3 regions of the Streptomyces sp. NPDC048111 genome follow, and region 2 is predicted to be linked to each of the others. Evidence: riboswitches for the same ligand, from Rfam matches in the RefSeq annotation. Region 2 holds a riboswitch; each other region holds the start of a gene.
What was found. A riboswitch is a leader RNA that binds a small molecule or an ion and turns the genes downstream of it on or off. The one in region 2 is predicted to bind cobalamin.

Region 1 (7,406 bases), on a different contig from region 2:
GCGAGGTGTTCTCGGGCATCACGCAGACGATGCGGTAGCCCTTGAGCTTCGCGGCCATGGCGAGCGAGATGCCGGTGTTGCCGCTGGTGGGTTCGAGAATGGTGCAGCCCGGCGTCAACCGGCCGTCCTTCTCGGCCTGTTCGACCATGTGGAGGGCCGGCCGGTCCTTGATGGAGCCGGTCGGGTTGCGGTCCTCCAGCTTGGCCCAGATCCGTACGTCGTCCGACGGGGACAGGCGCGGGAGGCGGACCAGCGGGGTGTTGCCGACCGCGGCGAGCGGGGAGTCGTAGCGCATGTCAGACGCGGCCGCCCGCGACGGCGGGCAGGATCGTGACGTTGTCGCCGTCGGCCAGCTGGGTGTTGATGCCGTCGAGGAAGCGGACGTCCTCGTCGTTGAGGTACACGTTCACGAAGCGGCGCAGGTTGTCGCCGTCGACGATGCGCTCGCGGATGCCGGTGTGGCGGGCGTCGAGGTCGTTGAACAGGTCGGCGAGGGTGGCACCGCTGCCCTCGACGGCCTTGGCGCCGTCGGTGTAGGTGCGGAGGATGGTCGGGATGCGGACCTCGATGGCCATGGCGTGGGCTCCTGATCGGAAGGAAGAGGCAGGGGGCGCGGCTCGGACTCGGGTCCGCGCGCCGCACGCCGGGGGCGTGCGGTGGTGCTTCGGTGCGGGGCGCGCGGCGTCAGAGCGCGGCTGCGCGGGCCGTACAGATCGCGCTGGCGAGACGGCACAGGTCGACGTGCAGCCGCGCCACGAGCAGCAGGGCGGGGCCACTGCTCGGCGTCTTGTCGCTCACGTCGTTCGAAACCATGGGGTCATCGTATAGATTCCCGGCCCGCTTCCCGGAATGTGATCTCGCATCATGGACGGATCTTGCTCAGGATGTGGTCGCACGGGGTTCGGGCCGGGCCCCGGACGCGGTCGTGGCGCGGTCGGGCGGCAGGTAGACCACGGTGGGAGCGCCGGTCGCCGGGTGGATGCCCACCTCGGCGTTCACCCCGTACACCGCCGCGAGGAGCTCGGCCGTCAGGACCTCGGCGGGTGCTCCGGCGGCGACGATCCGGCCGCCGTCCAGGACGCAGATGCGGTCGCAGTAGTACGCGGCGAGGTTCAGGTCGTGCAGTGCGAGCAGGTTGGTGGTGCCCAACTCCCTTATCAGGGACAGGACTTCGAGCTGGTAGCGGATGTCGAGGTGGTTGGTCGGCTCGTCCAGGACGACGACGTCCGGCTCCTGGACCAGGGCCCGGGCCACCAGGGCACGCTGGCGCTCGCCGCCGGACAGCGACGGGAAGGGCCGCCCGGCGAGGCCGGCGATGCCGACGCGGGCCAGCGCCTCGCGCACCAGGGCGTCGTCGGCGGCGGTGTCGGCCTCCCAGAAGCGGTGGTGCGGGGAGCGGCCCATGGCGACGATCTCGCGGACGGTGAGCTCGATGCCGGCGGCGCCGGAGTCCTGCGGGACGGTGGCGATGCGGCGGGCGCGGGCCCTGGCCGGCAGCGCGTGCAGATCGGCGCCGTCGAGCAGGACGCGTCCCGCGGTGGGGCGCAGGGTGGCGTAGACGCAGCGCAGCAGGGTGGTCTTGCCGCTGCCGTTGGGGCCGACCAGGCCGACGGTCTCGCCGGGGGCGGCCTCCAGGGTGATGTCGCGGAGCAGGGTCCGGCCCTGGGGGGTGGTGTAGGTCAGGGCGTCGGTGCGCAGGGTCGTCATGCGGGGCTGCCTTCCGCGCGGGCGCGCAGGGTCGTCATGCCGGGCCGCCTTCCGCGCGGGCGTCCCGGCCGCGCAGCATCCACAGGAAGAACGGGCCGCCGGTGAGGGCGGTGAGGACGCCGACGGGGATGTCGCGCGGGGCCGCCACGGTGCGGGCCGCGAGGTCGGCCAGGACGAGGAAGCCGGCGCCGCCGAGGGCCGCGACCGGCAGCAGGGTGCGGTGGGCGGCGCCGACGGCCATCCGGGCGGCGTGCGGCACCATCAGGCCGACGAAGCCGATGGCCCCGGTGTACGCGACGAGGACGCCGGTGAGCAGCGAGGCGAGCACGAAGACGCCCGCGCGGAAGCGACCGGTGTCGAGGCCGAGCACGGTGGCGCCCTCCTCGCCGACGAGCAGCAGGTCGAGCGGGCGGGCCAGGGCGATCAGGGCGAGGGTGCCGAGGCCCAGGGTCGCGGCGGGCAGGGCGAGCATGTCCCAGCGGGCGCCGCCGAGCCCGCCGAGCGTCCAGTGCAGGACTTCCTGGACGTGTTCGGCGCTCGCGGAGGTGACCAGGATGAGGCTGGTGAGGGCGGACAGGACGTAGGAGACGGCGACCCCGGCGAGGACGAGGCGGCCTCCGGTGAGCGAGCCCGCGCGCCGGGCCAGCGCGTACACGACGACGAGCGCGGCCAGGGCCCCCGCGAAGGCGGCGGCGGGCAGGGCCACGGTGGTGGCGACCCCCGCCCCCACGCCGAGGACGATCACGGCGACGGCCCCGGCGGAGGCGCCGCTGGAGACGCCGAGCAGGAAGGGGTCGGCGAGCGGGTTGCGCACGAGGGCCTGGAGCACGGTGCCGATGACGGCGAGGCCCGCCCCGGTGACCGCCCCCAGCACGACGCGGGGCGCCCTGACCTCAAGGACGATCGTGCGGTACGGGGAGGGCCCGGCGGCACCGGTGACGATGTCGAGCACCTGCCCGGTCGGAATCCGCACCGAGCCGAGCGCGAGCCCGGCGGTGGCGGCGGCCAGCAGCACGAGGCCGAGCGCGGCGAGCAGCCCGGCGTAGCGCAGCCGCCCGGTCACGTCCGGGTCCCTTCCTCGGCGGCGCCGTCCGCCGACCTCACTGCCCGGCCCCCGCCCGCAGCTGCGCCGCCAGTTTCGTCACTGCGCCGGGTGCGCGGACGCCCGTGACCATGTCGGACAGGGGCAGCACCGCGAAGCTGTCGTTCTTGACGGCGGGGACGGAGGCGAGGGCCGGGTCGTCGCGCAGGCGCTTCTTCTTCGCCTCCACGCTCGTGCCGCCGTAGTCCAGGATCAGGATGGTCCGGGGGGCGCGGGCCACCACGTTCTCCCAGCTCGCGTCACCGAAGGAGGCGCCCTTGAGGTCGTCGGCGAACACGTTGCGACCGCCGGCCCGCCGCACGATGTCGTTGCCGATGCCCTTGCCGCCGACGGTGAACGCCGTCTTGTCGCCGCTGTCGTAGACGAAGACGGGGACGGGCGCCCCGCCCGTGGGGGTCGCCTTCGCGTTGGTGGCCTCGGCCTCCTTCACCCATGCCTCGGCCCGCTCGGGCACCCCGAAGGTGCGGCCGACCTCGCGGACCTCCTGGTACACGTCGTCCATCGTGGTGGCCGGGCCCTTGGGGCAGTTCTCCACGTTGAGGCGGGTCTTGATGCCGCTCTTGGCGAGTGCCTCGCGACCGCGGCCCTCGCCGGCGGCGAACGCCGAGGCGTAACCGCCGTAGACGTAGTCCGGGTTGGCGGCCAGGAGCTTTTCGTAGGAGGGGTACTGGGCGGCCAGGACCGGGACGGAGCGGTAGTCGGCCGCGTACCGCGGCAGGACCGCGTCGTCCAGGTAGGCCGTGCCGGCCAGGGACTTGGCGAGGCCGAGGGCGAGCATCACCTCGGTGGCGTGCTGGTTCATCGTCACGGCCCGCTTCGGGGGCTCGGTGAACGTGGTCGTCACCCCGCAGTTGGTGACGGTGTACGGAAAGCCGGGCGCGGTGGCGCGGGCGGCCTCGGGCTCGGCCCGCGTGGTGCACGAGGCGAGCGGGAACAGCAGGGCGGCGGCCAGGGCCGCGCGGCGCCAGGACATGGCTGAGCTCCTCCAAGGGGATTTCCACGTCCCCTGTCGTCGGGAGAAGGCGGCAGGTCAGTTCCTGGCTCCCGGCTCCGCGGCGCGCGCGGAGCCGGTCACAGTGGCGGGACCGTGCCGGATTCGCACCGGCTTCCTGGGTCCTACCGCCCGTTGATCATGTGCGTGGTCGATCGTGTGCGTCTCCGGACAGTATGCGCGATCTCCGGGCCCCGGTATCCCTCAGTAGGCCTCTACGACCCTTACGTCTTCCTCCGTGATCACACCGTCCACGATGCGGTACGAGCGGAACTGGAACTCGCCGGCCCCGTCCGTGTCCGCGGTGGAGACCAGGACGTAGTGGGCGCCCGGCTCGTTCGCGTACGTCACGTCGGTGCGCGAGGGGTAGGCCTCGGTGGCGGTGTGGGAGTGGTAGACGATCACCGGCTCCTCGTCGCGGTCGTCCATCTCGCGGTAGAGCTTCAGCAGGTCCTGCGAGTCGAACTCGTAGAACGTGGGCGAGCGCGCCGCGTTCAGCATCGGGACGAAGCGCTCGGCGCGGCCGGTGCCCGCCGGGCCCGCGACCACACCGCACGCCTCGTCGGGGTGGTCGGCGCGGGCGTGCGCCACGAGCTGGTCGTACAGGGCCTGGGTGATGGTCAGCATGCGGCAAGGATAAGCAGACGGGCCGTTCCGTATCGAAGGACGATACGGAACGGCCCGCATGGTGAGAAGCGGCAGGTCAGCGCATCAGCTGCGCTTGGCGAACGCCTTGTTCTCGGGGTTCTTGGCCTTGAGGACCAGGTAGGAGACCCCGAGGATCAGGCCCCACAGCGGCGCGCAGTACAGCGAGACGCGGGAGTCCTTGTCGACGCCCATCATCACGATGACCAGGAAGATGAAGATGAGCGCGAACCAGCTGGTCCAGGGGGCGCCCGGGGCGCGGAAGCTGGACTGCGGGAGCTCGCCCCGGTCGGACTTGGCGCGGTAGCGGATCTGGCAGACCAGGATCATGATCCAGGCCCACATGCCGGAGATCGTGGCGAAGGAGACCACATAGGTAAAGGCCTTGCCGGGGGCAACGTAGTTGATCCAGACACCGACCAGCATGAGCGCCGCGGAGACCGTGGTGCCGACCAGCGGGGTGCCGCTCTTGGTGAGCTTGGTCAGGACCTTCGGGCCCTGGCCGTTGAGCGCGAGGTCGCGCAGCATGCGGCCGGTGGAGTACATGCCCGAGTTGCAGGAGGACAGCGCGGCGGTCAGGACGACGAAGTTGACGATGCCGGCGCCGATACCGAGGCCCATCTTCTGGAAGGCGGCGACGAAGGGGCTCACGTCCGGGGTGAACTCGTGCCACGGGACGACCGAAAGGATCATGACCAGGGCGCCGATGTAGAAGACGGCGATGCGCCACGGGACGGTGTTGATGGCCTTCGGCAGCGTCTTCTCGGGGTCCTTGGACTCGCCCGCGGTCACACCGACCAGCTCGACGGCGAGGAAGGCGAACATCACGATCTGCAGGGTCATCAGCGTGCCGCCGATGCCCTTGGGGAAGAAGCCGTGGTCGTTCCACAGGTTGGCGACGGTGGCGGTGTCCGCCGCGTCCGAGAAGCCGACGGTCAGGATGCCGGCGCAGATCAGGATCATGCCGACGATGGCGGTCACCTTGACCATGGAGAACCAGAACTCCAGCTCACCGAAGAGCTTCACGGAGATGAGGTTCACGGCGTAGAGGATCAGCGTGAAGATCAGGGCGTAGACCCATTGCGGGATGCTGCCATGTGTCCAATAGGACATGTACTGGGCGGCCGCGGTGACTTCGGTGATGCCGGTGACGACCCAGAAGAGCCAGTACGTCCAGCCGGTCACATAGCCCCAGAACGGCCCGACGAACTCACGGGCGTACTCCGAGAAGGAGCCCGACACCGGGCGGTACATGAGCAGCTCGCCGAGGGCGCGCATGATGAAGAAGATGACGACGCCCGCGATGGCATACGCCAGGATGAGGCTGGGGCCGGCTTTGGAAATACCCTTGCCCGCGCCGAGGAACAGGCCGGTGCCGATGGCACCGCCGATCGCGATCATCTGGATCTGCCGGGCCCCGAGGCCCCGCTGGTATCCCTCGCCCGAGCCTTCGCTCGCGTGGGCGGTCCCCGCGGCCTCATTGCCGGCAGGACGGTCTCCGTGCTGGTCGACCTGCGCTGAGGTCATGGTGGTGCGCCTTTCTCCATGCTGACCCGTCCGCCTCGTCACGAAGCGACGGATCAGGTCCTGATCCCCCCGGATGTGGATGGAGTGCCACCGGCGGTCTGCCGGTCGAAGCGCCCCCGGGAACATGGGTGGCGTCCCCGGGTGGTCGTGAAGATTTATCACGGCCTTATGGGTGATCCCCAGCGGGTGGTGTGACACACAGCACAGGAAGAAGCGGACAAACGTCCGTCAATATGACAATGCAGGTCGATGTGGTGACGGGATCGTTATACGGATTTGAGCGTCCGCTGAGCGAACAGCCCCGCAGCGGCCGATCCGTCAGGCCATCAGGGTGTCGATCAGTGTTTCCTGCAGCACACCGAGCCACAGATACGCCATCACCATCGGCTTGCGCGGGTCCTCGTCCGGCAGCCGGTAGAGCTCGCCGCCCTCGTCCTCGTCGGTGATGTCGAGCCGGGTCGCGATGGTCAGGCGCAGGTCGTTGAGCGCGCCCAGCCAGTGCGGGGAGTCCTCGGCGGTCAGCTTCAGGACGGCCCCGCCGTCACCCCTGGGGGTCAGCGCGTCGAGGCCGTGGACGACCGCGAGGGCGTCGGTGCGCTTGCGGGTCCGCAGGTCGTTCTCGGTGAAACGCCTGAACTCGGCCGATTTCGCGCGCAGTTCCTCGCTCTCCTCGCTCGCGTACGCCTCGGGGAAGAGGCGCGCGAGCGCCGGGTCGGCGGGCGGCTCGCTCGGGCCCTCGGCGAACAGCGCGGCCAGCGGGTCCTCGTCCTCGGCCGGCTCGTCGCCCGGGCCGATGAGTTCGAGCAGCTGGACGGCGAGCGAACGCAGGATGGCGATCTCGATCTCGTCGAGCGCGACGGCCGCGCCGCCGCCGGGCAGCGCCTCGAAGTGCCCGGCCATCAGCCGCGGTCCTGGGTGAGGGTGGCCCACAGGCCGTAGCCGTGCATCGCCTGCACGTCGCGTTCCATCTCCTCGCGGCTGCCGCTGGAGACCACGGCCCGTCCCTTGTGGTGCACGTCGAGCATCAGCTTGTGGGCCTTGTCCTTCGAGTAGCCGAAGTAGGTCTGGAAGACGTACTGCACATAGCTCATCAGGTTGACGGGGTCGTTGTGGACGAGCGTCACCCAGGGCACGTCGGGCTCGGCGACGGGCAGGCTCGACTCCGCCGACTCGGGGCGTTCGATCTCTACGGGGGCAACGCTCACGACTCTGGGCGACCTTCGTCTCTTCTGCCGGGGATCCGGGGGTCGGCCCCGGCGGACACCTGCCTGCCGGGGGCCCGGGGCAACTCCCCCGGGCATCACCGCCACGGCCTCCATGCTGCCACCCGGGGCGGGGCATCGCACAAACGGACCCTAGAAATCGTCAGAGTGACGAGTATTCGGGGTAGCATCCCTCCAGGCCCCGGTCCTGGGGCCGGTTCCCGGATCCACG
Region 2 (7,406 bases):
CCCAGAGCCGGTCGGCGGGGATCGCCTCAAGTCCCTTACGGAGCAGGGCCGTTGCCTCCTCCGTGGAGGGGATGCGAGGGGAGTGGATGTCCCAGACGCCCGGACCCGCCCCGCGCGGGTAGCCGTGGGCGGCGAGTTCGCGGGCGACCTGCATGTGGGAGCGGGCCGCCTCCAGGCTGATGACGTCGGCGTCGAGGTCGTCGATGGCCTGGACGATGTCGCCGAACTCGGCGTAGCACATATGGGTGTGGATCTGGGTGTCCGGCCGTACGCCGCCGGTCGTGAGGCGGAACGCCTCGGTCGCCCAGGCCAGGTACGCGGCGCGGTCGGCGGCCCGCAGCGGCAGCGTCTCGCGAAGGGCGGGCTCGTCGACCTGGATGACCGACGTGCCCGCGGCCTCCAGGTCGTCCACCTCGTCGCGCAGTGCGAGGGCGACCTGCCGGGCGGTGTCGGCGAGGGACTGGTCGTCGCGGACGAAGGACCAGGCGAGCATGGTGACGGGCCCGGTGAGCATGCCCTTGACCGGCCGGTGCGTGAGGGACTGCGCGTACGAGGTCCAGCGCACCGTCATCGGGGCGGGGCGGGAGATGTCGCCGGCCAGGATCGGCGGCCGGACGTAGCGGCTGCCGTACGACTGGACCCACCCGTGCTCCGTGGCGAGGTAGCCGTCGAGCCGCTCCGCGAAGTACTGCACCATGTCGTTGCGTTCGGGCTCCCCATGGACCAGGACGTCGATCCCGATCTTCTCCTGGCAGGAGATCACCTCACGGATCTCGGCCTCGATGCGCTGCTCGTAGTCCGCCGAGTCGATCCGGCCCGCCCGCAGGTCGGCGCGGGCGGTGCGCACCTCCGTGGTCTGCGGGAAGGAGCCGATCGTGGTCGTCGGGAGCAGGGGCAGACCGAGGCGGGCCCGCTGCGCGGCGGCACGCTCGGCGTAGGGCCGCGAGCGGCGGGAGCCGGCCCCGGTGACGGCCTCGGTGCGGGCCCGCACGGCCAGGACGTGGGTGAGGGGGGAGGCGGCACGGGAGGCGAGAACGGCGCGGTTGGCCGCGAGTTCCCCGGCGATCGCGCCGGTCCCCTGCGACAGGCCCCTCGCCAACGTGGTGATCTCGGCGGTCTTCTGCCGGGCGAAGGCGAGCCAGCGCAGGATCTGCGGATCGATCCCCTTCTCGGCGGCGGCGTCGAGCGGGACGTGCAGGAGCGAGCACGAGGCGCTGACGTCGACCCGGTCTGCGAGGCCGAGGAGAGTGCCGAGGGTGGCGAGGGACTTCTCCAGGTTGTTGACCCAGATGTTGCGGCCGTCGACGACGCCGGCGACCAGACGCTTGCCGGGGAGCCCGCCGACCGAGGCGAGCGCGTCGAGGTTGGCGGCGGCCGGTCCGGTGAAGTCGACGGCGAGGCCCTCGACCGGCGCCTTGGCGAGGACGGGCAGGGCGTCACCGAGCCGGTCGAAGTAGGAAGCGACGAGGATCCTCGGCCGTCCGGTGAGTGCGCCGAGATCGCGGTAGGCGCGTGCGACGGCGTTGAGTTCGGCCGGCGTACGGTCCTGGGCCAGGGCGGGCTCGTCGAGCTGGACCCACTGGGCGCCGGCGGCGCGCAGGTCGGCGAGGACCTCGGCGTACACGGGAAGGAGCCGGTCGAGCAGGGTCAGCGGACCGAAGCCGGCGGACACCCCCGGGGCGGGCTTGGCGAGCAGCAGATAGGTCACCGGTCCGACCAGCACCGGCCGGGGCGCGAGGCCGAACGCGAGGGCCTCACGCAGCTCGGCGACCTGCTGGGTGGAGTCGGCCGTGAAGACGGTGTCCGGGCCGAGTTCCGGAACGAGGTAGTGGTAGTTGGTGTCGAACCACTTCGTCATCTCCAGCGGAGCGGTGTCCTGTGTGCCCCGCGCCATGGCGAAGTACCCGGCGAGCGGGTCCGCGGCGACGGCGGCCCGGTGCCGTTCCGGAATCGCGCCGACCATGACGGTGGTGTCGAGGACATGGTCGTAGAGCGAGAAGTCACCGGTGGGCACCTCGTGCACACCGGCGTCGGCGAGCTGCTGCCAGTGGGTGCGGCGCAGTCGGACGGCGCCGGCCCGCAGCGTGTCGGCGGTGACGCGGCCCTTCCAGTAGCCCTCGATCGCCTTCTTGAGTTCCCGGCCCTGTCCCTGCCGGGGGTAGCCGTACACGGTGGCCCGTGCTGCCGCGGCTGCGGACTTCGTGGTCACGGAGATCTCCTTCGCGAGATGAATCCCTGAGATCCCGGCGACGGGACGAGAGCGCGAAGGGGTGACGGACCGGACGGTACGAACGTGCGCCTCACGGCACGGTCTTCCGCCTGGTATGTACGCCGACCCGCCCACGAGGTCACCGGGATGTCCGCGCGCGGAATCGTCCGCGTACGGGCAACGGGCAGGTCTTCGGACTCGCGGGCACGCCCTCCTCGTGGAGGCCTCCTACTGGCCGTCGCTTCCCGGGCCCGGCACGGACCCAGTGCGTATGACGGCGGTCGTTCCCGCTCACCGCTGCGGGGCAGTCCCGGATTTCCACCGGGTTCCCTCTTACGACGCCTCCCGCCTGGCGGACGGGGCGAACCAGCTGCGCGGCCAGCCTACGCCAGCGGGGGCACGACCTGCCGTTGCCGGCCGGAGGCTGCCGAGCGAGCTGGGCTGGACGCTGCGCGTTCGAAGCCCGGCCGCGCACAGCAGGGCGGCGCCGGACTGGTCGAGGGCCTGAGTGACCGCCGCGCTCCGCGGTCGGGGGCGCGTCCACTTCGGGGCGCCGAGTCCTTATGACGCACGCGGTCCGTGCACCGTGGCCTGCCCCCTCACCCCACGGACCCGCTGACCATCCCCCAGAACAAGCCACCCTCCCCAGCCGAGATCATCCGGCCCTCCGCCCTCCGATCTACGATGCGAAACGTATTCGTCGCGCACATCGCACCCGATCAGAGAGCGAACCTCCCATGACCACCACGCCAGTTGCCGTCCCCCACGACAAGCGCGTCGTCATCGTCACCGGTGCCGGGTCCGGCATCGGGGAGGCCGCGGCTCGGTTGTTGGGCGAGGGGGGACACTCCGTCGTCGCCGGCGGGCGGCGCGTCGAGCCGTTGCGGCGGCTCGAGCGGGAGACCGGGGCGCTCGCGCATCCCGGCGACGTCGGCACCCCCGAGGCCGCCGAGGGCATCGTGCGTGCCGCCCTCGACACCTACGGCCGCCTCGACGGCGTCGTGCTCAACGCCGGTATCGGGCGCGGCGGAACCGTCGGCGACATGTCCCTCGACGACTGGGACGAGGTGATGCGCACCAACGTCACCGGCCCGCTGCTGCTCCTGCGCGCCGCCCTGCCGCACCTCGTCGAGTCCCGCGGCGCGGTCGTCTCCGTCGCCTCGGTCTCCGCGCTGCGCAACGGCCGCGGCAACGCCCCGTACGCCGTCTCCAAGTCCGCCCTGATGCAGCTGGGCCGGTCCGTCGCGGTCGACTACGCGCACCTCGGCGTCCGCTCCAACATCGTGTGCCCCAGCTGGGTGCGCAGCGAAATGGCCGACCGGCGCATGAACCGGTTCGCCGAGGAGGCGGGGCTCGGGGACGGCGGCGCCGAGGCCGCCTACGCCGAGGCCACCCGGCTGCTGCCCATGGGCCGGCCCGCCGAGGCGCGCGAAGTCGCCGAGGCCATCGCCTGGTTGCTCTCCCCGGCCTCCTCCTACGTCAACGGCGCCGTGCTCACCATCGACGGCGGCGCCACCGCCCTCGACCCGGGCACCCTCGCCTTCGACTTCCGGATCACCCCGCGCGACGGGGCCGACTCCGCGCTCTGAGTCGGCGGGTGCGGCACCGAGTGGGGACGTTTTCGTGTGCGGGCCCCCCGTGTGCGGGTCGCGGGTCATCCTGGGGGACGGGGCCGACCGACCTGTGCTCTGCCCGGGCGGCCTGGCGGACGGGGCCGGCCGACCCGTGCTCTGCCCGGGAGGGGACGTCTTCGAGTGCGGCCCCCGTGTGCGGGCCGCGGGCCACCCTGCCGGACGGGGGTGGCTCCGCGCTCCGATCCGGCGGGCACGTCTTCGAGTGCGGGCCCTCGCGTACACGGGCTCGCACATCAACCCCGCGCGACAAAGCCGGCCCCGGGCTCCAACCCGGCCCGAGCCGCCCCGCGTCAGCGCCCCCGCGCCGGGCTCGCCGATCACCCCGTGCGACACCGCCGAGGGCACGCCCGTCCCCTCAACCCTCCACCCCCGACGACCCCCCACCCCCCGACACATACGGCCAGATCCGCGCGATCGCCAGCAGGGTCACCGTGCTGCCCCGGTCGACCCCGGGCAGGGGGCGCGGCGGGGACGGGGGTGCGCCCGCGAGTTTGGCGCGGCGGGCCGCGGCCAGGGCGCCCGCCAGGGCCACCGCCGTCAGCCGGTCCCCGTGCAGGCCCGCGTGCCGGGCCCTCAGGAGCGCCTGCTCGTAGGCGTCCGGGCCGACGTACTGCTGGAGCTCCAGCATCGCGTCGTACGTCTCGATGGTCTGGCGGTGCGCCTGGAGGGACAGCGGGGAGCGCGGGCGCAGCACGTCCTGGACCCGGGTGCGCTGCGGCTTCGTCAACGTCACCTGGGGCACCGCGACCACCAGATCGCGCCACAGCGGCCACAGCCGCCAGGTCGTGCGCAGGTCCGACACCGCCCGCGCGCAGGCCGTGGCGGTGGGTACCAGCAGCGACGCCGCGCGGAAGAGCCCGTGCACGCTGATCACCAGCGACAGATAGGGGAGCGCGGCGGGCGTGTGGAAGCACATGTTGGCCAGGTAGCCCGTCCAGAAGACGAGGGCCAGGACGCTGCCCGCCGCGAACAGCCGCAGCGACCACACGAGATCACGGTCGTCGGCACGCCGGCCGAACCCCCGGCAGACGACGACCGCGACCGCGTCACCCGCCAGGTGCGCGCCGACGAGGATCAGCCAGTACAGGGTCGACGGATCGGCCGGGCCCTGGAGCGCGGCCCCGGGCCCCGCCCGGCCCCCGCCGAACCGGTCCAGCACCAGCAGCGCGCCCATCGCCGCCGCCAGGCCCGCGACCACCACGGTCCGGATCCGGCACGAACGGGTGGAGTCGACGACGAACAGCAGCACAAGACCGGCGCTGAGCACCCCAAGCACATTGCGGGTCAGCGACACCGCGTGGACGCCGGCCCCGGCCGCCACGAGCCACTCGACCACCCTCGGCTGGAACAGGGTGATGGCGACGGTCGCGGCGAGCACGGTCAGCCACAGCCCGCGCTGGGCGGGCCGGCGCAGCGCCGCGACCGCCCGCCACACCAGGGCCGCCCACAGCACCAGGACACTGAACAGGCCGACCTCGTCGGCCAGTTGACCCGCCATCGCCCGGCTCACACACGCCCGGCGACGGTCAGCCCGAGGAACGCGCCCAGCCGCCCCATCGGGCCCGCCAGACGGCTGGACTTCCCGGCGCTCTGGATCAGGCTGGCGATCATCTCGGCCTCCTGCTCCTCGCGCGTGGTGTAACTGCTGCGCCCCATCAGGCGCTTGACGAACTGCGGCGGGAGGTCGTCGTCAGGAGCCGCGGGCACCTCGCCGGCCCCGGCCGCCATGTCCCGGCGGTGGTCGCACAGCACATGGCCGATTTCATGCAGGACGATGTGCTCGCGGTGCAGCGGCGCGGTCCTCGCCTCGTAGAAGATGTAGTCGGCCGCGTCGGTGCCGAGCCACAGTCCGCAGACCCCGCTCAGCGCGGCCTCCTCCGGCAGCTCCCGCAGCACCAGGCGCCGGCCCCGGAGCTCCTCCACCCGCGCGCACACCGCGTCGAAGGGCAGCGACCGCTCCACGCCGACCTCGCGCAGGATCGCGACACACCTGCGCTGCAGCTCCTCGTACGCGCCGGTTGTCCGCACTGGCTCCCTGCCGCCTTCCACTCTCGGCCACCTTCCACTGTCGCCGGGGGCGGCCGCCGCAAGGGCCCTGCCGCACCACATGACCGGCGCCAGCGTAATGAGCCGCCCGCCCGGCCGACCGCCGGAGCAGGCCCTCCCGGTGCTGTTTGGCGCAAACCTGCCGGTGCCCGCGCCCCGGGCGCACACGGCGCCGCCCGCCCCCGAGACGTACCTCAAGGGCGGGCGGGCACACGGCAGTTGTGCGGATCGGGCCAAGTCACTGCGGTCCGGGCCGTGGCCGTCGAGCCAGGTTGCTGCGGCCCGGACCCGTGACCATCAGGCCACGTCGAAGCGGTCCAGGTTCATGACCTTGGTCCATGCCGCCACGAAGTCGTGGACGAACTTCTCCTTGGCGTCGTCGCTCGCGTACACCTCGGCGACCGCGCGGAGCTCGGAGTTGGAGCCGAAGACGAGGTCGGCGCGGGTGCCGGTCCACTTGACGTCCGCCGAGGCGCCGGTGCGGCCCTCGAAGGTGCTCTGGTCCGCGGACGTCGCCTTCCACGTCGTGCCCAGGTCGAGCAGGTTGACGAAGAAGTCGTTGGTCAGGGTGCCGGGACGGTCGGTGAACACGCCGTGCGAGGACTGCTGGTGGTTGGCGCCCAGGACGCGCAGACCGCCGACGAGGACCGTCAGCTCCGGGGCGCTCAGAGTCAGCAGGTTGGCCTTGTCGAGCAGCAGGTACTCGGCCGGCAGCCGGTTGCCCTTGCCCAGGTAGTTGCGGAACCCGTCGGCCGTCGGCTCCATGGCCGCGAAGGACTCGACGTCCGTCTGCTCCTGGGAGGCGTCCACCCGGCCCGGCGTGAACGGCGCCTCGACGGTGACGCCGCCGTCCTTGGCGGCCTTCTCCACGCCCGCCGTGCCGGCCAGCACGATCAGGTCCGCGAGCGAGACCTGCTTGCCGCCGGACTGCGCCGAGTTGAACTCCTCGCGGACGCCTTCGAGCGTGCGCAGGACCGCGGCGAGCTCGTCGGGCTCGTTGACCTCCCAGCCGCTCTGCGGCTGCAGACGGATGCGCCCGCCGTTGGCGCCGCCGCGCTTGTCACTGCCGCGGAACGAGGACGCCGACGCCCACGCCGTCGACACCAGCTGCGACACCGTGAGACCCGACGCGAGCACCTTCTCCTTGAGGGAGGCGATGTCCTGGGCGTCGATGAGGTCGTACGTCCGGGCCGGCAGCGGGTCCTGCCACAGCAGCTCCTCGGAGGGGACCTCCGGGCCGAGGTAGCGCACGACCGGGCCCATGTCACGGTGCGTCAGCTTGTACCAGGCACGGGCGAAGGCGTCCGCGAACGCCTCCGGGTTCTCCAGGAAGCGCCGCGAGATCTGCTCGTACGCCGGGTCGACGCGGAGCGACAGGTCGGTGGTCAGCATCGTCGGGGCGTGCTTCTTGGCCGCGTCGAAGGCGTCCGGCACGGTGTCCGAGCCCGCGCCGTCCTTCGGCCGCCACTGGTGGGCGCCCGCCGGGCTCTTGAACAGCTCCCACTCGTAGCCGAACA
Region 3 (7,406 bases), on a different contig from region 2:
CAGACGATCCGTCCGGCGCAGCAGCCCCCTCCCACGGACTGGTACGGACTCCTGGCGCAGCGTGACCGGAATCCGCCCCCGCCCCGGCGCCGGCATGCCGAAGGGCGCCCGCCGGGCAACGGCGGGCGCCCTTGCGGAAGTTGGGGCTCCGGATCAGACCTGGCCGGCCTTTTCCAGACCGGTGCAGCAGGTGTCGACGATGAGGCGGGTCACCACGTACGGGTCGACGTTGGCGTTGGGACGCCGGTCCTCGATGTACCCCTTCTTGTCCACCTCGACCTGCCAGGGGATGCGCACCGAGGCGCCGCGGTCCGAGACGCCGTACTTGTACTGGTCCCAGGGCGCCGTCTCGTGCAGACCGGTCAGGCGGTCGTCGATGCCCGCGCCGTAGTTCTTGACGTGGTCCATCGGCTTGGAGCCCTCGCCGAGCGCCTCGCACGCGGTGATGATCGCGTCGTAGCCCTCGCGCATCGCCTTCGTGGAGAAGTTGGTGTGCGCGCCCGCGCCGTTCCAGTCGCCCTTGACCGGCTTGGGGTCCAGGGTGGCCGAGACGTTGAAGTCCTCGGCGGTGCGGTAGAGCAGCCAGCGCGCGATCCACAGCTGGTCGGAGACCTCGAGGGGGCCCACCGGGCCGACCTGGAACTCCCACTGGCCCGGCATGACCTCGGCGTTGATGCCGGAGATGCTCAGACCCGCGGCCAGGCAGTGGTCGAGGTGCTTCTCGACGATCTCGCGGCCGAAGATCTCGTCCGCGCCGACGCCGCAGTAGTAGCCGCCCTGCGCGGCCGGGAAGCCGCCCACGGGGAAGCCGAGCGGGCGGGCGCCGTCGAAGAAGGTGTACTCCTGCTCGATGCCGAAGATCGCCTCCTGGCCGGCGAACCGCTCGGCCACCGGGCGCAGCAGCGCACGGGTGTTGGAGGCGTGGGGCGTGCCGTCGATGTCGAAGACCTCGCACAGCACCAGGACGTTCGCACCGCCGCGGATCGGGTCCGGGCAGGAGAAGACCGGCTTCAGGACGCGGTCCGATGCGTGGCCCTCGGCCTGGTTGGTGCTGGACCCGTCGAAGCCCCAGACGGGCAGCTCTTCGGCGGCGACGGGCGAACCGGCCATGATCTTCGTCTTGGAACGGAGCTTGGCGGTCGGCTCGGTGCCGTCGATCCAGATGTACTCGGCCTTGTACGTCACGGAAGCCATCCTTTGCGGGGAGCTGCGGGAGCTGGGAGTGCTGCGCGCTGCCACGCTGCGGCGCTGCTGTATGCCCCGCAGCCTCACACCCCGGGATTTCCCGTCCGTTGCCCGTATGTGAACCCGGTGTTACCTGGGGCCGCGGGAAGCGGCCCGGAGGCCCGTTCCTGTGCGGATCGTCCGAGAACGGCACCGGAGGTCTCGGCGGTTCGTATACGTCGCGGGCCCCGTCCCGCCGTCGGCGCCCCCGTACGTCACTCGGGGCACACTGGTCCCATGACCCACACCGCCAGCACCCCTCGCATAGGTCTCCTCGGCACCGGCCCCTGGGCCGCGGCCACCCACGCCCCCGCGCTCGCCAGGCATCCGGGCGTCGCGTTCGCAGGGGTGTGGGGCAGGCGGCCGGAGGCGGCGGCGGTGATCGCGCGCGAGCACGGGGTGGCGGTCTACGAGGACGCGGACGCGCTGTTCGCGGACTGCGACGCGGTCGCGTTCGCCCTGCCGCCGGACGTCCAGGCCCCGCTCGCGGTGCGCGCCGCCGCGGCGGGCTGCCAGCTGCTCCTGGACAAGCCGGTCGCCACCACGGTGGCCGGCGCCCACGAGGTGGCGGACGCGGCCGAGCGCGCCGGTGTCGCCTCCGTCGTCTTCTTCACGCTGCGCTTCGCCGAGGAGACCGCGGCCTGGGTGGCCCGACAGGCCGCCGCCGGCGGCTGGTTCACCGGCCACGCCCGCTGGTACGGGTCGCTGTTCACCCCGGGCGCCGAGCGCAGCCCCTACGCGGCCTCGCCCTGGCGCGGCGACAAGGGCGCGCTCTGGGACGTCGGCCCGCACGCGCTGGCCGTCCTGACCGGCGTGCTCGGCGAGGTCACCGGCCTGACGGCCGCGGCGGGCCCGGGCGACACCGCCCACCTGGTCCTGCGGCACGCCTCGGGCGCGTCGAGCACGGCCGACCTGAGTTTCACCGCGCCGCCGGCCGCCGCGGGCGTCGAGGTGTCGCTCCTGGGCGAGGCGGGCCACGAGGTCATGCCGGGCTGGGGCGGTGCGCTCGACGCGTTCGCGAGCGCCATCGACGCCCTGCTCGAAGCGGCCCGCACGGGGGTGCCGCACCCGTGCGACGCCCGGTTCGGCGCCCGGGTGACCGAGCTTCTGGCGGACGCGGAGGCGCAGTTGGGGCGGGGCCGGGGCCGCTGAGGGGCGGGGCCGGCGGGGGCCGGTGCGGGCGGCCGGTACCGGGCGGCCCGGGCAGGACCGCACCCCGCCGCCCCGGGCCGCACCCCCAGCCGAGCCCCCCAGCCCCGCCCCGCCTCAGCGGGACAGTGCGTCGCGGACGGCCTCTTCGCTGCGGGCCACCAGCGCCGTGCCGTCGTCCGCCGTGATGATCGGGCGCTGGATCAGCTTGGGGTGCTCGGCGAGCGCGGAGATCCAGCGCTCGCGGGCGTCCGCGTCCCGCGGCCAGTCCTTGACCCCGAGCTCCTTGGCGTCGGCCTCCTGTGTACGCGTGATGTCCCACGGTTCGAGGCCGAGCCGGTCGAGCACGGCGCGGATCTCGTCGGGCGAGGGCACGTCCTCCAGATAGCGGCGCACCGTGTACCGGGCGCCCTCCGCGTCCAGCAGGTCCACCGCGCTGCGGCACTTCGAGCAGGCCGGGTTGATCCAGATCTCCATGGCCGCCAGGGTACCCGGGCCCGCTCCCCAAAGCCGGTCTGGCCAGGGGCGATTGTCAGTGCCCCCCAGTAAAATCGAAGCAGTAAGTGAGGGTTCCCGACTGCCCAGGAGGATGCCCATGACCGCTGCCGTACTCACCTCGCACGCCCCGAAACAGCTGTCCCTCCAGCCCCTGCGAAAGGTGCCGCTGCCCGCCGGGCGTCCGCGCGCGTGGTACGAGTCCCACAACCGGCGTCTGAAGGCCATGCGCCTGGCCATCGCCCTGCTCGACACGGGCGTCTACCGGCCCGAGCAGGCGCCGGACCGGGCGATACGCGCGGTGGCCGCGCTGATCGGCGTCCACCCGCCCTCGGAAGCGACGTGCCGCATGGTGCGTGCGCTCATCTACGACGGCCGCTGAGCCGGGCGGGGCGCGGCTTCGCGTCCGTCGCCGGGTGAGGAGGAGTGCCGAGCGGCGGTCCGGCCCCGGCCGGGCCGTCGCGTCCGCGGTACGCCCCTGACCAACTCTTCCCGGGGTTACCTCAACTGACGTTGCCGACAAACCACTTGGGGCAGTTGCCCTATTCGTCCAGCGCGTCCCATGTGTCCGACCCGCCCTGCTCGCCGTACTCGTCGAGCAGCCGCGCCGTCGCTCCGTCGACGATGCGGTAGCGCACCACCCGGCCCTCCTTCTCGCCGGCCACCGTCCCGGCCGCCCGCAGCAGCCGCAGCGCCTGCGAGACGGCGGGGTCGCGCATGCCGGTGGCCACCGCCAGGTCGGAGACGGCGAGCGGGCCCGCCCGGTGCAGGGCGAGCAGCAGGGCGAGCCGGTTGGCGTCGGCGAGCAGGGCGAACCGGTCGGCCCAGGCCCGCACCCGGTCCGGGGCGCCGATGGCCGCGATGGCTTCGCAGACCCGGTGGCCGTCGATGGTGCGGTGGCCTGCGCGGTCGGCGGGGACGAGATGCATGCGGCCATCCTTCCAGGGCCCGCCCCCGGTTCCCGGCCGGGTGCGGTCCGTGCCCGCTTCCTCCCGCGGTTCCCGCCCGCTTCCTCCCGCCGTTCCCCGTGCCCGCGCGAGGGCGGGAGGCGGTGATGTGTGATCTTCGATACCTGCACAGCTGTGCAGCTGTGCGGGCAACTCCCCTGCGTCTAGGGTGGGCTGGCCGTGGTGTTCGGGAAGACCGGTGCGAAACCGGAGCGGCCCTCGCCACTGTGATCGGGTTTCCCGGGGTTCCGGGGAGCGGTCGTCCCCCAGCGCGCCACTGGCCAGGATCCACCTGACCGGGAAGGCCGGGACGACGGCACCCACCCGTCAGCCAGGAGACCGGCCGCGGCATCTCACGAAGTGATCCACGAGGTGCTGGAGCGTGACCCGCATGACCCTGCCCGTTCGCACGTCCCCCGACCCGGGCACCCTCGCCGTGCCCTCCTTCCGCTGGCGACGCGAGGACACCCTCCGCACCGCCGTCCTCCTCGCGGTGATAGCCGCCCTCCACGTCGTCGCCTTCGGCGTCCTGTTCCTGCTCGTCGCCCCCGCGCACTACGCGGTGGGCACCAAGACGTACGGCATCGGACTCGGCATCACCGCGTACACCCTCGGTATGCGGCACGCCTTCGACGCCGACCACATAGCGGCCATCGACAACACCACCCGCAAGCTGATGGCCGACGGCAAGCGGCCGGTCTCCGTCGGCTTCTGGTTCGCGCTCGGCCACTCCAGCGTGGTCGTCGTCATGGCCGGCCTCGTCGCCGGGGGCGCCCAGCTCGCGGGCACCCTGATGGACGAGGACTCCCGCGCCCACCAGGTGCTCGGCATCGTCGGAACCACCGCGTCCGGCTCCTTCCTCTACCTCATCGCCGCGCTCAACCTGGTCGCCCTGTTCGGCATCCTGAAGGTGTTCCGTGCGATGCGCTCGGGAGCGTACGACGAGAAGGAGCTCGAAGCGCACCTGGACTCACGAGGGTTCATGAACCGCGTCCTCGGCCGCTTCACCAAGTCCATCTCGCGGCCCGGCCAGATGTTCCCGCTCGGCTTCCTCTTCGGTCTCGGCTTCGACACCGCGACCGAGGTCACCCTGATGGTGATGGCCGGCACGGGCGCCGCCGCCGGACTGCCCTGGTACGCGATCCTGTGCCTGCCGCTGCTGTTCGCGGCGGGGATGAGCCTGTTCGACACGCTCGACGGCACGTTCATGAACTTCGCCTACCAGTGGGCGTTCTCCAACCCGGTCCGCAAGGTTTACTACAACCTCACCATCACCGGCCTGTCGATCGCGGTGGCCTTCTTCATCGGCACCATCGAACTCGTCGGCGTGATGCACGAGAAGTTCGACCTCACCGACCCGGTGAGCGGCTGGATCGCGGCCCTTGACCTGGACAACGTCGGCTTCGTGATCGTCGGTCTTTTCGTGGTGGTGTGGGCGGCGGCGCTGGCGTACTGGCGGCTGGGGAACGTCGAGCAGAAGTGGGCGGCGGGACGGGTGTGAGCGCGGGGTGCCCCGGGGCGGGGCGGGGCTGAGCACCGGGTGCCCCGGGCTCAGCCGGTGCCGTTCGTGCCGCCCGTGCCGCCCGCGCCGCCCGCGCCGCTCGTGCTGCCCGTGCCGTTCGCCCCGTTCGTGCCCCGGTCGTTCTGCAGCAGCCACAGCTCCCTGAACAGGCCCTCCCGCGCGACGAGTTGGGGGAAGGTGCCCTCCTGGACGACCCGGCCGTGGTCGAGCACCACGATGCGGTCCGCGACGGCGACGTTGGCCAGGCGGTGGGTCACCAGGACCACCGCACGGTCGCGGGCGACGGCCCGCAGGCCGGTGAAGATGCGGTGCTCGGCGCGGGCGTCCAGGGCGCTCGTCGGCTCGTCCATCACGAGCAGACCGGCGGGCCGGTGGAAGGCGCGGGCGATGGCGATCCGCTGCCACTGCCCGCCGGACAGCTCCACGCCCCCGAACCACTCCCGCGCGAGCAGCGTGTCGAGTCCGCTGCGGAGCCCGTCGACGACCTCCGCGGCGCCGGAGGCGACGGCCGCCCGGGTCACCGCCGCGTCGCCGCCGTGCGGCTGGCCGAGCGTGATGTTGTCACGGGCGGACATCGGCCAGTGCGCGAAGTCCTGCGGCACCACGGCCGTCCGGCGCCACAGGGCGAGCGGATCGCACTCCTCCAGCGCGACGCCGTCCCAGGTCACGGCGCCCTCGCTCGGCAGGTAGAGCCCGGTGAGCAGCTTGCTGAGGGTGGTCTTGCCCGACCCGTTCTCCCCCACGAGCGCGAGCACCTCGCCCCTGCGCACCTGGAGCGTGACCTTCTCCAGGGCGGGCCGCTCGCTGCCGGGATAGCGGTACGTGAGCGACTCGGCCCGCACCACCTCGGGCGGGGGCGGGGCGAGGGTGCCGCGCGCCATCCGGTGGCCGCCGGCCTCCTCGATGAACTCCGCCCAGTCGTCCAGGTAGAGGCCGGTGCGGAACAGCCGGGTGCCGTAGCCGACGGCGCCGTGCAGCGAGGAGGACACGGTACGCAGCGCGAACACCGCGGTGCCGGCCGAGGCCACCGACATCCGTCCCGAGCCGAGCAGCCAGGCCAGCGCCGCCCACACCACGCCCGCGGCGAGCCCGCCCGCCAGCGCGCCGAGCACCGAGTAGCGGGCGCCCTGGTGAGCGGCCCGGTCGGTCGCGGCGTCCACCCGGCGTCCGATGGCCCGGTAGCGTTCGAGCAGGAAGTCGGCCATCGTGCCGGCCCGCAGCTGGTCGGCGGTGTCCTTGTCGATCACGAACCAGCGCAGCAGGCTCAGGGTGCGCCGCTCGGCGCTCATCGCCCGCGACGCCTCGTAGTGCACCCGCGCGGCCCGTACGCCGGCGATGCCCTGGGGGAGCGCGGCGAGCAGCAGCAGCGGCAGCAGGGCCGGGTGCAGTACGGTCACCACGCCGGCCGCCGCGACGAGCGAGGCCAGGCACGCCATCAGGTCCTGCGAGTCGGTCAGGAGCTGCTGGGCCACCTCGGCGCCCCGGTCGGCGGCCTCGCGCTTGTCGTTGAACCCCGGCTCGTCGTACGCCGACAGCTCGGCCCGTACGGCGGCGGCCAGCATCTGCATCTCGGCCTCGCGGGAGATCCGGGGCGAGAGCCGGCCGGAGATGTTCGCCACCACGATCCCGAGCAGCGCCCGCAGCCCGGCCGCTCCGGCCAGTACCGCGATCGAGGGCAGTGCGTCGCGCAGCCGGTGCGCGATGTCGCCGCTCGCGATCAGGGCGGTGATGGTACGGGTCGTGGCGAGCAGCCCGAAGGCCTCGAAGAACCCCGAGAACGCCTGGCAGCACAGCAGCAGGACCACCGCCCTGCGGTCCACCCGCCAGCCGAGCGCCAGCGCCCGCCGCATGAGCTGCGGCAGCCTGCGCGCCATGGTCCGGGTGGTGACCGGCCGCCGCCGCGAATCCTCCAACGAGCTCGACCGGTACCGCAGTTGCTCCCCGGCCCCGCGCTCCCCGACAACCTCCGCCATGCCGCCCCCAGCCCTAGGAATCCCCCCACCTTCCCGCAGATGCCGTCCGGCGGGGGCGGGGTGGGCGGGGGTCCACCCGGTGGGAGGGAGCACGCC

Region 1: it holds a riboswitch for cobalamin, as region 2 does, so the genes downstream of both, ACGF3I_RS27850 (ABC transporter substrate-binding protein) here and metE (5-methyltetrahydropteroyltriglutamate--homocysteine S-methyltransferase) in region 2, are expected to answer to the same signal.
Region 3: it holds a riboswitch for cobalamin, as region 2 does, so the genes downstream of both, ACGF3I_RS17675 (HoxN/HupN/NixA family nickel/cobalt transporter) here and metE (5-methyltetrahydropteroyltriglutamate--homocysteine S-methyltransferase) in region 2, are expected to answer to the same signal.

Annotation. Positions count from the first base shown of each region.
Region 1 is NZ_JBIDBD010000024.1:45,265-52,670, reverse strand. Features, by position in the region: gene ACGF3I_RS27875 (PLP-dependent cysteine synthase family protein) at 1-295, opposite strand, end outside; gene ACGF3I_RS27870 (MoaD/ThiS family protein) at 297-575, opposite strand; gene ACGF3I_RS27865 (putative leader peptide) at 685-813, opposite strand; gene ACGF3I_RS27860 (ABC transporter ATP-binding protein) at 880-1,707, opposite strand; gene ACGF3I_RS27855 (FecCD family ABC transporter permease) at 1,742-2,770, opposite strand; gene ACGF3I_RS27850 (ABC transporter substrate-binding protein) at 2,808-3,782, opposite strand; cobalamin riboswitch at 3,816-3,948, opposite strand; gene ACGF3I_RS27845 (Mov34/MPN/PAD-1 family protein) at 4,005-4,427, opposite strand; gene ACGF3I_RS27840 (amino acid permease) at 4,512-5,972, opposite strand; gene ACGF3I_RS27835 (DUF2017 domain-containing protein) at 6,291-6,872, opposite strand; gene clpS (ATP-dependent Clp protease adapter ClpS) at 6,872-7,177, opposite strand.
Region 2 is NZ_JBIDBD010000004.1:268,231-275,636, forward strand. Features, by position in the region: gene metE (5-methyltetrahydropteroyltriglutamate--homocysteine S-methyltransferase) at 1-2,209, opposite strand, end outside; cobalamin riboswitch at 2,396-2,545, opposite strand; gene ACGF3I_RS11220 (SDR family NAD(P)-dependent oxidoreductase) at 2,947-3,798, shown strand; gene ACGF3I_RS11225 (MAB_1171c family putative transporter) at 4,199-5,341, opposite strand; gene ACGF3I_RS11230 (regulator component) at 5,350-5,871, opposite strand; gene katG (catalase/peroxidase HPI) at 6,187-7,406, opposite strand, start outside.
Region 3 is NZ_JBIDBD010000009.1:87,494-94,899, forward strand. Features, by position in the region: gene glnII (glutamine synthetase) at 154-1,185, opposite strand; gene ACGF3I_RS17655 (Gfo/Idh/MocA family protein) at 1,462-2,376, shown strand; gene ACGF3I_RS17660 (ArsC/Spx/MgsR family protein) at 2,491-2,850, opposite strand; gene ACGF3I_RS17665 (hypothetical protein) at 2,969-3,250, shown strand; gene ACGF3I_RS17670 (ArsR/SmtB family transcription factor) at 3,411-3,797, opposite strand; cobalamin riboswitch at 3,980-4,178, shown strand; gene ACGF3I_RS17675 (HoxN/HupN/NixA family nickel/cobalt transporter) at 4,207-5,316, shown strand; gene ACGF3I_RS17680 (ABC transporter ATP-binding protein) at 5,367-7,310, opposite strand.